DNA from 3 places in the Arthrobacter antioxidans genome. Region 3 is predicted to be linked to each of the others. Evidence: riboswitches for the same ligand, from Rfam matches in the RefSeq annotation. Region 3 holds a riboswitch; each other region holds the start of a gene.
The links. A riboswitch is a leader RNA that binds a small molecule or an ion and turns the genes downstream of it on or off. The one in region 3 is predicted to bind S-adenosylmethionine.

Region 1: it holds a riboswitch for S-adenosylmethionine, as region 3 does, so the genes downstream of both, MWM45_RS15445 (ABC transporter substrate-binding protein) here and MWM45_RS03235 (LLM class flavin-dependent oxidoreductase) in region 3, are expected to answer to the same signal.
Region 2: it holds a riboswitch for S-adenosylmethionine, as region 3 does, so the genes downstream of both, MWM45_RS05480 (bifunctional o-acetylhomoserine/o-acetylserine sulfhydrylase) here and MWM45_RS03235 (LLM class flavin-dependent oxidoreductase) in region 3, are expected to answer to the same signal.

The regions. Positions count from the first base shown of each region.
Region 1 covers NZ_CP095501.1:3,349,314-3,352,578, reverse strand. Annotated here, with positions in the region: gene MWM45_RS15450 (amino acid ABC transporter permease) at 1-690, opposite strand, end outside; gene MWM45_RS15445 (ABC transporter substrate-binding protein) at 701-1,615, opposite strand; SAM riboswitch class IV at 1,786-1,903, opposite strand; gene MWM45_RS15440 (aminodeoxychorismate lyase) at 2,012-2,890, opposite strand; gene yjfF (galactofuranose ABC transporter, permease protein YjfF) at 2,924-3,265, opposite strand, start outside.
Region 2 covers NZ_CP095501.1:1,197,645-1,200,909, forward strand. Annotated here, with positions in the region: gene MWM45_RS05470 (CPBP family intramembrane glutamic endopeptidase) at 1-707, shown strand, start outside; gene MWM45_RS05475 (VOC family protein) at 715-1,356, opposite strand; SAM riboswitch class IV at 1,523-1,639, shown strand; gene MWM45_RS05480 (bifunctional o-acetylhomoserine/o-acetylserine sulfhydrylase) at 1,720-3,036, shown strand; gene metX (homoserine O-acetyltransferase MetX) at 3,043-3,265, shown strand, end outside.
Region 3 covers NZ_CP095501.1:680,742-684,006, forward strand. Annotated here, with positions in the region: gene MWM45_RS03220 (SDR family NAD(P)-dependent oxidoreductase) at 1-104, shown strand, start outside; gene MWM45_RS03225 (hypothetical protein) at 116-334, opposite strand; gene MWM45_RS03230 (ArsR/SmtB family transcription factor) at 331-948, opposite strand; SAM riboswitch class IV at 1,135-1,248, shown strand; gene MWM45_RS03235 (LLM class flavin-dependent oxidoreductase) at 1,285-2,673, shown strand; gene MWM45_RS03240 (SDR family oxidoreductase) at 2,903-3,265, shown strand, end outside.

The sequences.
Region 1 (3,265 bases), 1.1 Mb from region 3:
CCGGTTGTCGATGAAGTTGACCAGGTGCGTGAGCGGGATGGTCAGGCACAGGTAGAGCACGCCGGCCGCGATGAGCGGTGACAGGTTGCCGGTGTTGCTCGCGGCGTCGTTGCCCACCCGGAAGAGCTCGCGCTCACTGGCGACGAGGCCGATGAAGTAGATGAGCGAGGACTCCTTGATGAGCGAGATGAACTGGTTCACCAGGGCCGGCAGCACGCGCCGCACGCCCTGGGGGATCACGACGAGCTGCATCGACGAGCCGTAGCTGAAGCCGAGGGCCCGCGACGCCTCCAGCTGTCCCTTCTCCACGCTCTGGATCCCGGAGCGGAAGATCTCACCGATGTACGCCGAGGCGATCAGCGAGAGGGCGAGGATGCCCAGCGGGTACGGGCTCGTGCTGCCCGTGATCTCCCGGAGGATCGGTCCGAGCCCGAGTCCGATGAGCAGGATGATCACGACGGCGGGCAGCCCGCGGAAGATGTCCGTGTAGATGCGGGCGATCCACCGCAGCACGCGGTTGCGTGAGATCCCCATGACGGCGAGGATCATGCCGACGATCGTCCCGATGATCCCCGACGCCAGGGCGAGCATGAGCGTGTTCGGCAGTCCGACGGTCAGCAGGTCCGGCAGGACCGCCGCCATCGCCTCCCAGTCGAAGAAGGTCTTCCCGAGCTGTTCGAGGGCATCCATGCAGGGACCGCTACTTTACTTCCACGGCTTTGCTGCCGGGCTTCCAGTCGGAGGGCATCTCGCGGTCCGGGTACCACTCCTCGGTGAGCTCGGTCCACGTGCCGTCGGCGACGACGGCGTCCAGGCCCGCGTTGAGGGCGTCGATGAGCGGCTGGTTGTCGCTGTTCACGGCGTACGCGGTGAAGTTCTCGGTGTTGATGATGGTCTCGGCGATCGTGGTGTCGTCGCCGTCCTTCACCTGGCCGGTGGCCTGCTGCGACGGGGCCACCCAGGCGTCCACCTGCCCGTTCTTCACGTTCGCGTACACGGTGTTGTAGTCGGGGAAGCGCACCGGCTCGAGGCCGAGGGTGTTGGAGACGTAGTCGTCCTGGACGGTGCCCTGGACCACGCCGATGCGGGTGCTCTCCGAGAGGGAGTCGAAGCCCGTGACGGAGGAGCCGTTCTTCGTGACCACGGCCATGTAGCCGAAGTCGTAGCCGTTGGTGAAGCCCACGTTCTCGCGGCGCTCCGCGGTGGTGGAGATCGAGGAGGATCCGACGTCGAACTGCTTGTTCTGCACCTGGGCGAGGAGCGCGGAGAAGTCGGTGGACGCGAACTCGACCTCGAGGCCCAGCTTGTCGCCGATGGCCCGCAGCAGCTCGTTGTCGTAGCCGGTGAAGACGCCGTCCTCGAGGAAGATGTTCGGCGGGGCGTCGGAGAGCGTGCCGACGCGCAGCGTGCCGTCGGTGACGAGGCCGAGCTCCGAGACGTCGATCTCGTCGATCGGCGTCGTGGTGTCGGTCGTGTACTGGTCGAGCGACTGCTGGTCGCTGCCGGCCAGGGCGTCGGTGGTCTCGGTGGGCTCGCTGCTGCCGCTGCCGCAGGAGACGGTCAGGGCGAGGAAGGGGACGGCGAATGCCGCCAGGACCTTGCGGGAGATGTTCATGGTGTCCTTCGAAGTGCCGGCCCGGATGGGGGCGCGGGGAACGGGGGATGGTGCGGGGGACGCCGGATCACGGCGACGGGGGACAGGCTGCTGGGTGACACGCTCACTGTTCTGGGCTGTGCGAGGGTGCGGGTGCCGTCACCGGGGAATGGTCCGGGACAGGCCGCACGACGCCGTACTTGCCAACCGGGGGACTTGTCCCGGCGGCCGAATCTTCACCTGGAGCACCCCACTACGGGAGAGGGTTGCTGTCCAGCCGGCCAGGGCCGAGGGCTGGAACTCTTGATTGCAGGCAAAACGCTAGGGCAGCACGGAGCATCGGGTCAAAACGGGACGTGCCGGAAACCGACACTTGACGTAGCAGAAGGGCCTCAGGGCGCCCTTTTGTGGCGGAGATTACACGAAGCGGTCCACGAGATCGGTGAGTTCGGCCGTCAGGGCGGTCGAGGTGCGCAGCTCCTGGCCGTCCAGCGAGAGCACCGGCGCGAGGAGCCGGATGCTCGAGATCAGCCACACGGCGTCGGCCTCGAGGAGGTCGCGCGGTTCCAGCGGCCCGTAGCCGAGCTCCCACCCCTGCTCCTTCGCCGCGGCGAACAGCGCGCTCTGCGAGGTTCCCGGGAGGATCCCGCTCTCGAGTTGCGGCGTGAGGAGGGTCTTCCGGCCGTCGCGCTCGTGGGCGAGGAGCACCGTCGACGTCGGGCCTTCCAGGACCTTGCCGTCGGAGGAGGTGAAGATGACGTCGTCGGCCCCGTGCGCCTTCGCGTACCGGACGGCGGCCATGTTCACGGCGTAGGAGAGGGTCTTCGCGCCCATGAGCAGCCAGGGCGCGCGCTGGGCGACGGTGCTGTCGTACCCGCGCTCGAGGAAGAGGACCCTCAGGCCCGTCTCGCGCTGCCGGAGGGTGGCCTCCGGCACGCGGGCCACCTGCACCCAGGCCGTGGCCTGCCCGGCGCCCTCCACCCCGCGGGTGGCGATCAGCTTCACGACGGCGTGACCCTGGTCCGGTTCCGCCGCCGCGAACTCGCGCAGGCCCGTGCGGATCGCGCGGCTCCAGGCCTCGGCGTCCGGCACGGTGAGGTCCAGGGCGGCGGCCGACGACGCGAGGCGGGCCAGGTGCGCCTGCTCCTTGCGGGGGGCTCCGTCGACGGCGAGCAGGGATTCGAAGAGGCCGTCCCCGCGGGTGGCGCCGAGGTCGGTGGCCATCAGCTGCGGCCGGGACGCGTCGACCACCCTGCCGTCGTCATGGGCCGGGTCCAGGAACACGAGAACAGTCATGGGCCACAGCGTAGCCGCCGGGACCCCGCGGCCTCAGGTGAGTCTGACCTTCCGGGTGAAGAGTTTCTGCAGCAGGATGAAGACGAGGAGCAGGGCGCCGATCACGATGCGCGTCCACCAGGAGCTCAGCGTGCCCTCGTAGGAGATGAAGGTCTGGACGATCCCGAGCACGAGCACCCCCGTCAGGGAGCCGAGCACATAGCCGTACCCTCCGGTCAGCAGGGTCCCGCCCACCACGACCGCCGCGATGGCGTCGAGTTCCAGCCCGGTGGCCGCCAGGCTGTACCCGGAGAGGCTGTAGAACGAGAAGAGGATCCCGGCGATCGAGGAGCACAGTCCGCTGATCCCGTACACCAGGACCTTGGTGCGCGGGAC
Region 2 (3,265 bases), 520 kb from region 3:
TCTTCGGGCTCTCGCTCGGGCAGTCCGGCGTGTACGCCGTCGTCAGCCTGGCGGACAAGCTCACGCGCGGGCCCCTCGCCGGCCAGACCACCACCCTGAACCCGGTGCTCAACGAGCGCGAGTACTTCGACCTCGCCTACCAGCTCCTGGACATCCTCTTCGCGCTGATGCCCGTGGCGCTCGTCCTGTTCCTGCTCAGCGGCCCCGGCGTCTCGGCCGTCCGGCGCCTGGGCCTCACCTTCGAGCAGCCGCTGCGCACCGTCGGTTTCGGCGTGGGCCTCGCCGCGATCATCGCCGTCGGCACGCTCGGGGTGTACGCGGGAGGCCGCGCGCTCGGCATCACGACGGCGCTCGTGCCGGCCGCGCTCGACGACTACTGGTGGACCATCCCGGTGCTCGTGCTGTCCGCACTCCGGCACGCGGTGCTCGAGGAGGTCATCGTGGTCGGCTACCTGTTCATCCGCCTGCGAGACCTCGGCTGGTCCACCCCCGCGATCATCATCACGAGTGCCCTCATCCGGGGCAGCTACCACCTCTACCAGGGGTTCGGGCCGTTCATCGGGAACGTGCTGATGGGCCTGCTGTTCGCCTGGTTCTACACCCGGACGCGGCGGGTCATGCCGCTCGTGATCGCCCACGCGCTCATCGACATCACGGGGTTCGTCGGCTACGCGCTGCTCGGGCCCGCCCTGGGGATCGGCGCGTGATCGGAGGCTAGATCTCGACGCGACCGCTGTCGGTCTCGAACGTCACCGACATGACGCCGGGCGTCCCGTTGGGGGCGATCCACTGGACCTGCACGTCGTCGAGCGTCTTCTCGACGTCCGTCCCGAGCCAGTCGGTCACACGCTCCGACGAGCCGGCGATGGTGAGGCACTCCAGCTTCACCGAGGCGGGCCGCGCCTTCGAGGGATGGAGGTCCTCCGTGCCGTCGTCCCAGCGGAGCAGATAGGGGACCTGGGGGTCCGCGATGAGCCCCTTGATGCCGATCTGCTGCCACGTGAGCTCCTGGCCGTCCGGGAACTTCCGGTTGCCGGGTACGGCGCTGCGTCCGAGGCGCTCCTCGAACGGTGCCAGATCGTCGACGGCGACGCACCAGCCCATCCAGCCGCCGCCGGCTTCGGAGCGGGCGCGGACGGCCTGGCCGAACGGGGCCTTGTCCGACGCCGGGTGGTTCAGTACCTCGACGACCTCCAGGTACTGGCCGTTGACCAGGGGGAAAATCATGTTGCGCGTGCCGAAGCGGGGGTGCACACCACCCTTCACCGGCTCCACGCCGAGCTTGGCCGAGATTCGATCGGCCGTCGCGGCAAGTCCATCGGGTTCGCAGGCATAAGATACATGGTCCAGGCGCATGCGGCTATCTTGGCACTAAGTGATCTGGGTCTCGACTAAGGGTTGCCTTACTCCCTGGGGCGTGTCGGGGGAGAGGGCTGGGACCGGATCGGGAGTGCTCCCGCGGGCCGCTTCACGGAGGGTCACACGGTTGCCGGATCCGCCCGGATCGGCTTACATGAATGCAGGTCATGAGTGCCAGCACACAGCCCCGGCTTGCTGGCCGGCAACCCTCCAACCGCGGTGGGGTGCCCCGGGTGAAGACCAGGTCCGGCGTCCCATCGGCGCCGTTCAAGCGCGGGCTCCTGCGGGGTCCGGTCTCCCGGAGCGGCGTCCGCCGGCCGGAGCATCGGACAGGCGGAGCCCCTGATCAGAGGGAACACCATGTCCAACGATTGGTCCTTTGAAACACGCCAGATCCATGCCGGCCAGGTGCCGGATGCCGTCACGGGGGCGCGTGCGCTCCCCATCTACCAGACCACCTCGTTCGTCTTCCCGAGCGCGGAGAGCGCCGCGAACCGGTTCGCCCTGACCGAACTCGAGCCCATCTACACGCGGATCGGCAACCCGACCCAGGAGGTCGTGGAGACCCGCATCGCGAGCCTAGAAGGCGGCGTCGGCGCCCTGCTGCTGGCCTCCGGCCAGGCCGCGGAGACCTTCGCGGTCCTGAACATCGCGGAGGCGGGGGACCACATCGTGGCCAGCCCCAGCCTCTACGGCGGCACCTACAACCTGTTCAAGCACACCCTGAAGAAGTTCGGGATCGAGACCACGTTCGTCGAGGACCCCGACGACCTCGGGCAGTGGCGCGCGGCGGTCCGCCCGAACACCAAGCTCTTCTTCGGCGAGGTGGTCTCCAACCCGCGGCAGGACGTCCTCGACATCGAGGGCATCAGCGCCGTCGCGCACGAGCACGGCATCCCCCTGATCGTCGACAACACGCTGTCCACGCCGTACCTGATCCGGCCCATCGAATGGGGTGCGGACATCGTGGTGCACTCGGCCACCAAGTACCTCGGCGGCCACGGCAACGCCATCGCCGGGGTCATCGTGGACTCGGGAAACTTCGACTTCGCGCAGGACCCCGAACGGTTCCCCGGGTTCAACACGCCGGACGAGAGCTACCAGGGGCTCGTCTACGCCCGGGATCTCGGGGTGGGCAGCGCGCTCGGCGCGAACCTCGCCTACATCCTCAAGGCCCGCGTCCAGCTGCTCCGCGACCTCGGGTCGGCCGTCTCCCCGTTCAACGCCTTCCTCATCGCGCAGGGACTCGAGACCCTCAGCCTGCGCGTCGAACGCCACGTGCAGAACGCACAGGCCGTCGCCGAGTGGCTGGAGGGGCACGACGGCGTCGAGCGTGTCACCTACGCGGGCCTGGCCTCGAGTCCCTGGTACGAGCGCGGGAGGAAGTACGGGCCCAACGGCACGGGGGCGATCGTGAGCTTCGACATCGCCGGAGGGCTGGAGGCGGGGAAGCGCTTCGTCGACGGCCTCGAACTGCACTCGCACGTCGCGAACGTGGGCGACGTGCGCTCGCTGGTCATCCACCCCGCGTCGACGACGCACAGCCAGCTCGGGGCGGAGGCCCAGCTCACCGCGGGCGTGCGACCCGGCCTGGTGCGGCTGTCCGTCGGCCTCGAGAACCTCACCGACATCCTCGCCGATCTGGATGCGGGCTTCCGCGCCGCCAAGGGAGCCTGACCGTTCGTGACCACCTACCCTCCTGCTCCGCTGCCCGACTGGACCCACGACGCACCGCCCCACGGGGACGGGCTGCTCCGTTTCGCGTCGATCGGTCCGCTGGTCCTCGAGACCGGGGGTGAGCTGCCCGACGTCCAGCTCGCGTTCGAGACCTGGGGCAGGCTGAACCGGGACGGCTCCAACGCCGTCCTCGTGCAGCACGCCCTGACCGGCAGTTCGCACGTGGCGC
Region 3 (3,265 bases):
CGCCGGAGGAGGTGGCTCAGACGGTTACGTGGCTCGCCACCGATGCCCCACTCTGGGTCAGCGGCACCGTGGTGGACGTCAATGGGGCGTCCTACCTGCGGTAGCTACAGGGCGGCTAGAGGAGATGGATGCCGCTGTGGGCGGCGGCGCGCAGATCCGTCCTGCGCTCGAGGTGGCGGTGGAAGAGCTCCCCGTCGGCGCCTTTTGCTGAGGCGAGAGAGGATCCTGCTGCGATGAACGCGGTGCCCAGGCGGATGAGCGCCCGGGACGTGAGTCCTCCGTGGGACGATCCGGCGAGCGCCGGGTAGCCGGCGTGAAGGGTTGTGCTGGTCATGTCGTCTCCTGGGGATCGATGAGGGGGAAGGCATTGAAGTGGATCTGGACGGGCCGGGTTCCCGGGGTGCCCGGTTCGGAGCGGTAGGCGTCGAGCTTCTCGCGGAAGATCTCGCTCATGTCCCGGGCGAGGGCTGCGAGTTGGTCCACCGTCAGGTGGGCGTTCATCGTCGCGATCACGGCTGCGTCCGCCCACTCGGGCGGGATGGACTCGGAACCACTGGCCATGAAGGTGGCGAGAGCCTCGGAGCGGCCCCGTTCGAACTGGCGGTTCACCTGCCGCGTGGCTTCCCTCGTGGTGGGGTCCTGCTCGAGTTCGGGGGTGCTGAGCGTCAGGGATCCGCGGGGGCGTTCCCACCACCGCTCCCGTGCGGAGCCCCGTTCAACCTCCCGGACGAGGCCGTGGCGCGCGAGCTGCCGCAGGTGGTAGCTCGTCGCCCCACTCGATTCGCCGACCCTCTTGCCGATGCTGCTCGCGGTCTGCGGACCGTAGCTGGACAGGACCTCGAGCAACTGGACCCTGAGGGGATGGGCGAGGGCCTTGAGTGCCGCTCCGTCCAGGATGCGGTTGCCGTCGTCCGACGGGTGTCCTGTGCTGCCTGTGGTCTCCTTCATGCCTCCAGTGTGCGCTTGCAAAGATATGTTTGCAATGCTTTCTTTGCGCTTTTTCGGTCCTTTTCGCGTTACCGCCGACCGCCGTCGTCGAACTTTCTCAGGACGGCAGGGGAGGCTCGAGGCGTGACGCCCCGTGACGACGGCGGGTGGACGACGGCGTGCCGGCCCACCTACGCTCGAGACCAGAATCAAGAGCTCCAACGCAAAACCCTGGTTTGTTGGACGGCAACCCCCTCGCTGTAGCGGGGTGCCCCAGGTGAGGATTCGGCCCGGCACAGGCAGTGCGGGCAAGTATGGCGCTTCCGCCACGGCAGTGCCCCGACGTGAGGACTCTTCATGCCCGCATCACCGCGCCGTATCCGGTTCAACGCCTTCGACATGAACTGTGTGGGCCATCAGTCGCCGGGTCTGTGGCGTCATCCCGAGGATCAGTCCTGGCGCTACAAGGAACTGAGCTACTGGGCCGAACTGGCGAAGACCCTGGAGAAGGGATTGTTCGACGGCGTCTTCATCGCCGACGTCCTCGGCACGTACGACGTCTTCGGTGGCTCCAACGAGGCCACACTGAGGCAGGGGACGCAGACCCCGGTCAACGATCCGTTCCTGCTCGTCTCCGCCATGGCGCTCGTCACCGAGCACCTCGGGTTCGGCGTCACCGCCGGCACCGCCTACGAGCACCCCTACCCCTTCGCGCGCAGGCTCTCCACGCTGGACCACCTCACCAAGGGGAGGGTCGGCTGGAACGTGGTGACCGGCTACCTGCCTTCCGCTGCACGCAACATGGGCCAGGAGGACCAGCTCGAACACGACGCGCGCTACGACCACGCGGACGAGTACCTCGAGGTCCTCTACAAGCTGCTCGAGGGCTCATGGGAGGACGACGCCGTGGTCCGCGACCGCGAGACGGGCGTCTTCACCGATCCGGCCAAGGTTCACGAGATCGACCACGACGGCACGTACTTCAAGGTCCCGGGCATCCACCTCAGTGAGCCCTCACCACAACGGACGCCGGTCATCTTCCAGGCCGGAGCGTCCTCCCGGGGCATCGCCTTCGCTGCCGGTAACGCCGAGGCGGTGTTCGTCGCTGCGCCCACGAAGGAGAAGCTGAAGGACGTGGTCAGGAAGATCAGGGATGCGGTCGAGGCCGAGGGCCGTGACCGCTACTCGGTGCGGATCTACACCCTGCTCACCGTGATCACGGACGAGACCGAGGAGAAGGCCCAGGCCAAGCACGCCGACTACCAGCAGTACGTCAGCTACGAGGGAGCCCTCGTGCTCGTCTCGGGCTGGCTCGGTGTGGACCTTTCCGTCTACGATCCGGACGAGCCGCTCGGCAACGTGAAGTCCAACGCCATCCAGTCCGCCGTCGCGAATTTCCAGAAGGTGAACGACGACGGGTCGCCGTGGACCGTGCGGGACATCGCCGAGTCGGCGGGGATCGGTGGGCTCGGGCCGCGCATCGTCGGTTCGGGTGTGCAGGTCGCCGACGAGCTCCAGGCGTGGGTCGAGGAGACCGACGTCGACGGATTCAACCTCGCCTATGCGATCACCCCGGGGACCTTCGAGGACATCATCGAGTTCGTCGTGCCGGAACTGCAGAAGCGTGGGGCCTATCCGACCGAATACACGGAGGGAACGCTGCGCCAGAAGCTGTTCGGGAAGGGCGACCGTCTGCCCGAGGAGCACCGCGGTGCGCAGTATCGGCTCCAGCCGGTCCGCCCCTGACGCGTCGGCGCCTCGGTCATCGCCGACCCGGCGACCGTGGTCAGGGAGTCGTGGTTCGACTGCCCCGGAGATGTCGGCCGGTTCGGCGCTCTGAGCATTGATGACGGCACCTGGGAATAGACCTCCGCTGGCGGCGGAACACTCGCAGGAAGGTGGCCAGCCCGAGGTGCGGGGACTAGCGTCGAAGACAAGGTATCCGACGACCAGTCATTCGACAGAAGGAGTTCCCATGTCACGCGTAGCCATCATCGGTGGGCACGGAAAAGTAGCCCTGCATCTCACGAAGATCCTCACGAGCCAGGGCCACCAGGTCAGCTCGGTGTTCCGTAACCAGGACCACGCAGGCGACGTCGAGCAGGCCGGGGCAAGCCCCGTTGTCGCGGACGTCTCCGAGCTGTCGGTGGAGCAGATGGCCGATGTCTTCCGTGGCCATGACGCCGTCGTCTGGTCTGCCGGCGCAGGTGGCGCGAGCCCCGAGGCGACCTATGCCGTCGATCGGGATGCTGCGATCCGCTCGATGGACGCCGCCCAGGAGGCATCCGTGGGGCGCTATGTCATGGTGTCCTACCTCGGGGCACGTAAGGACCACGGC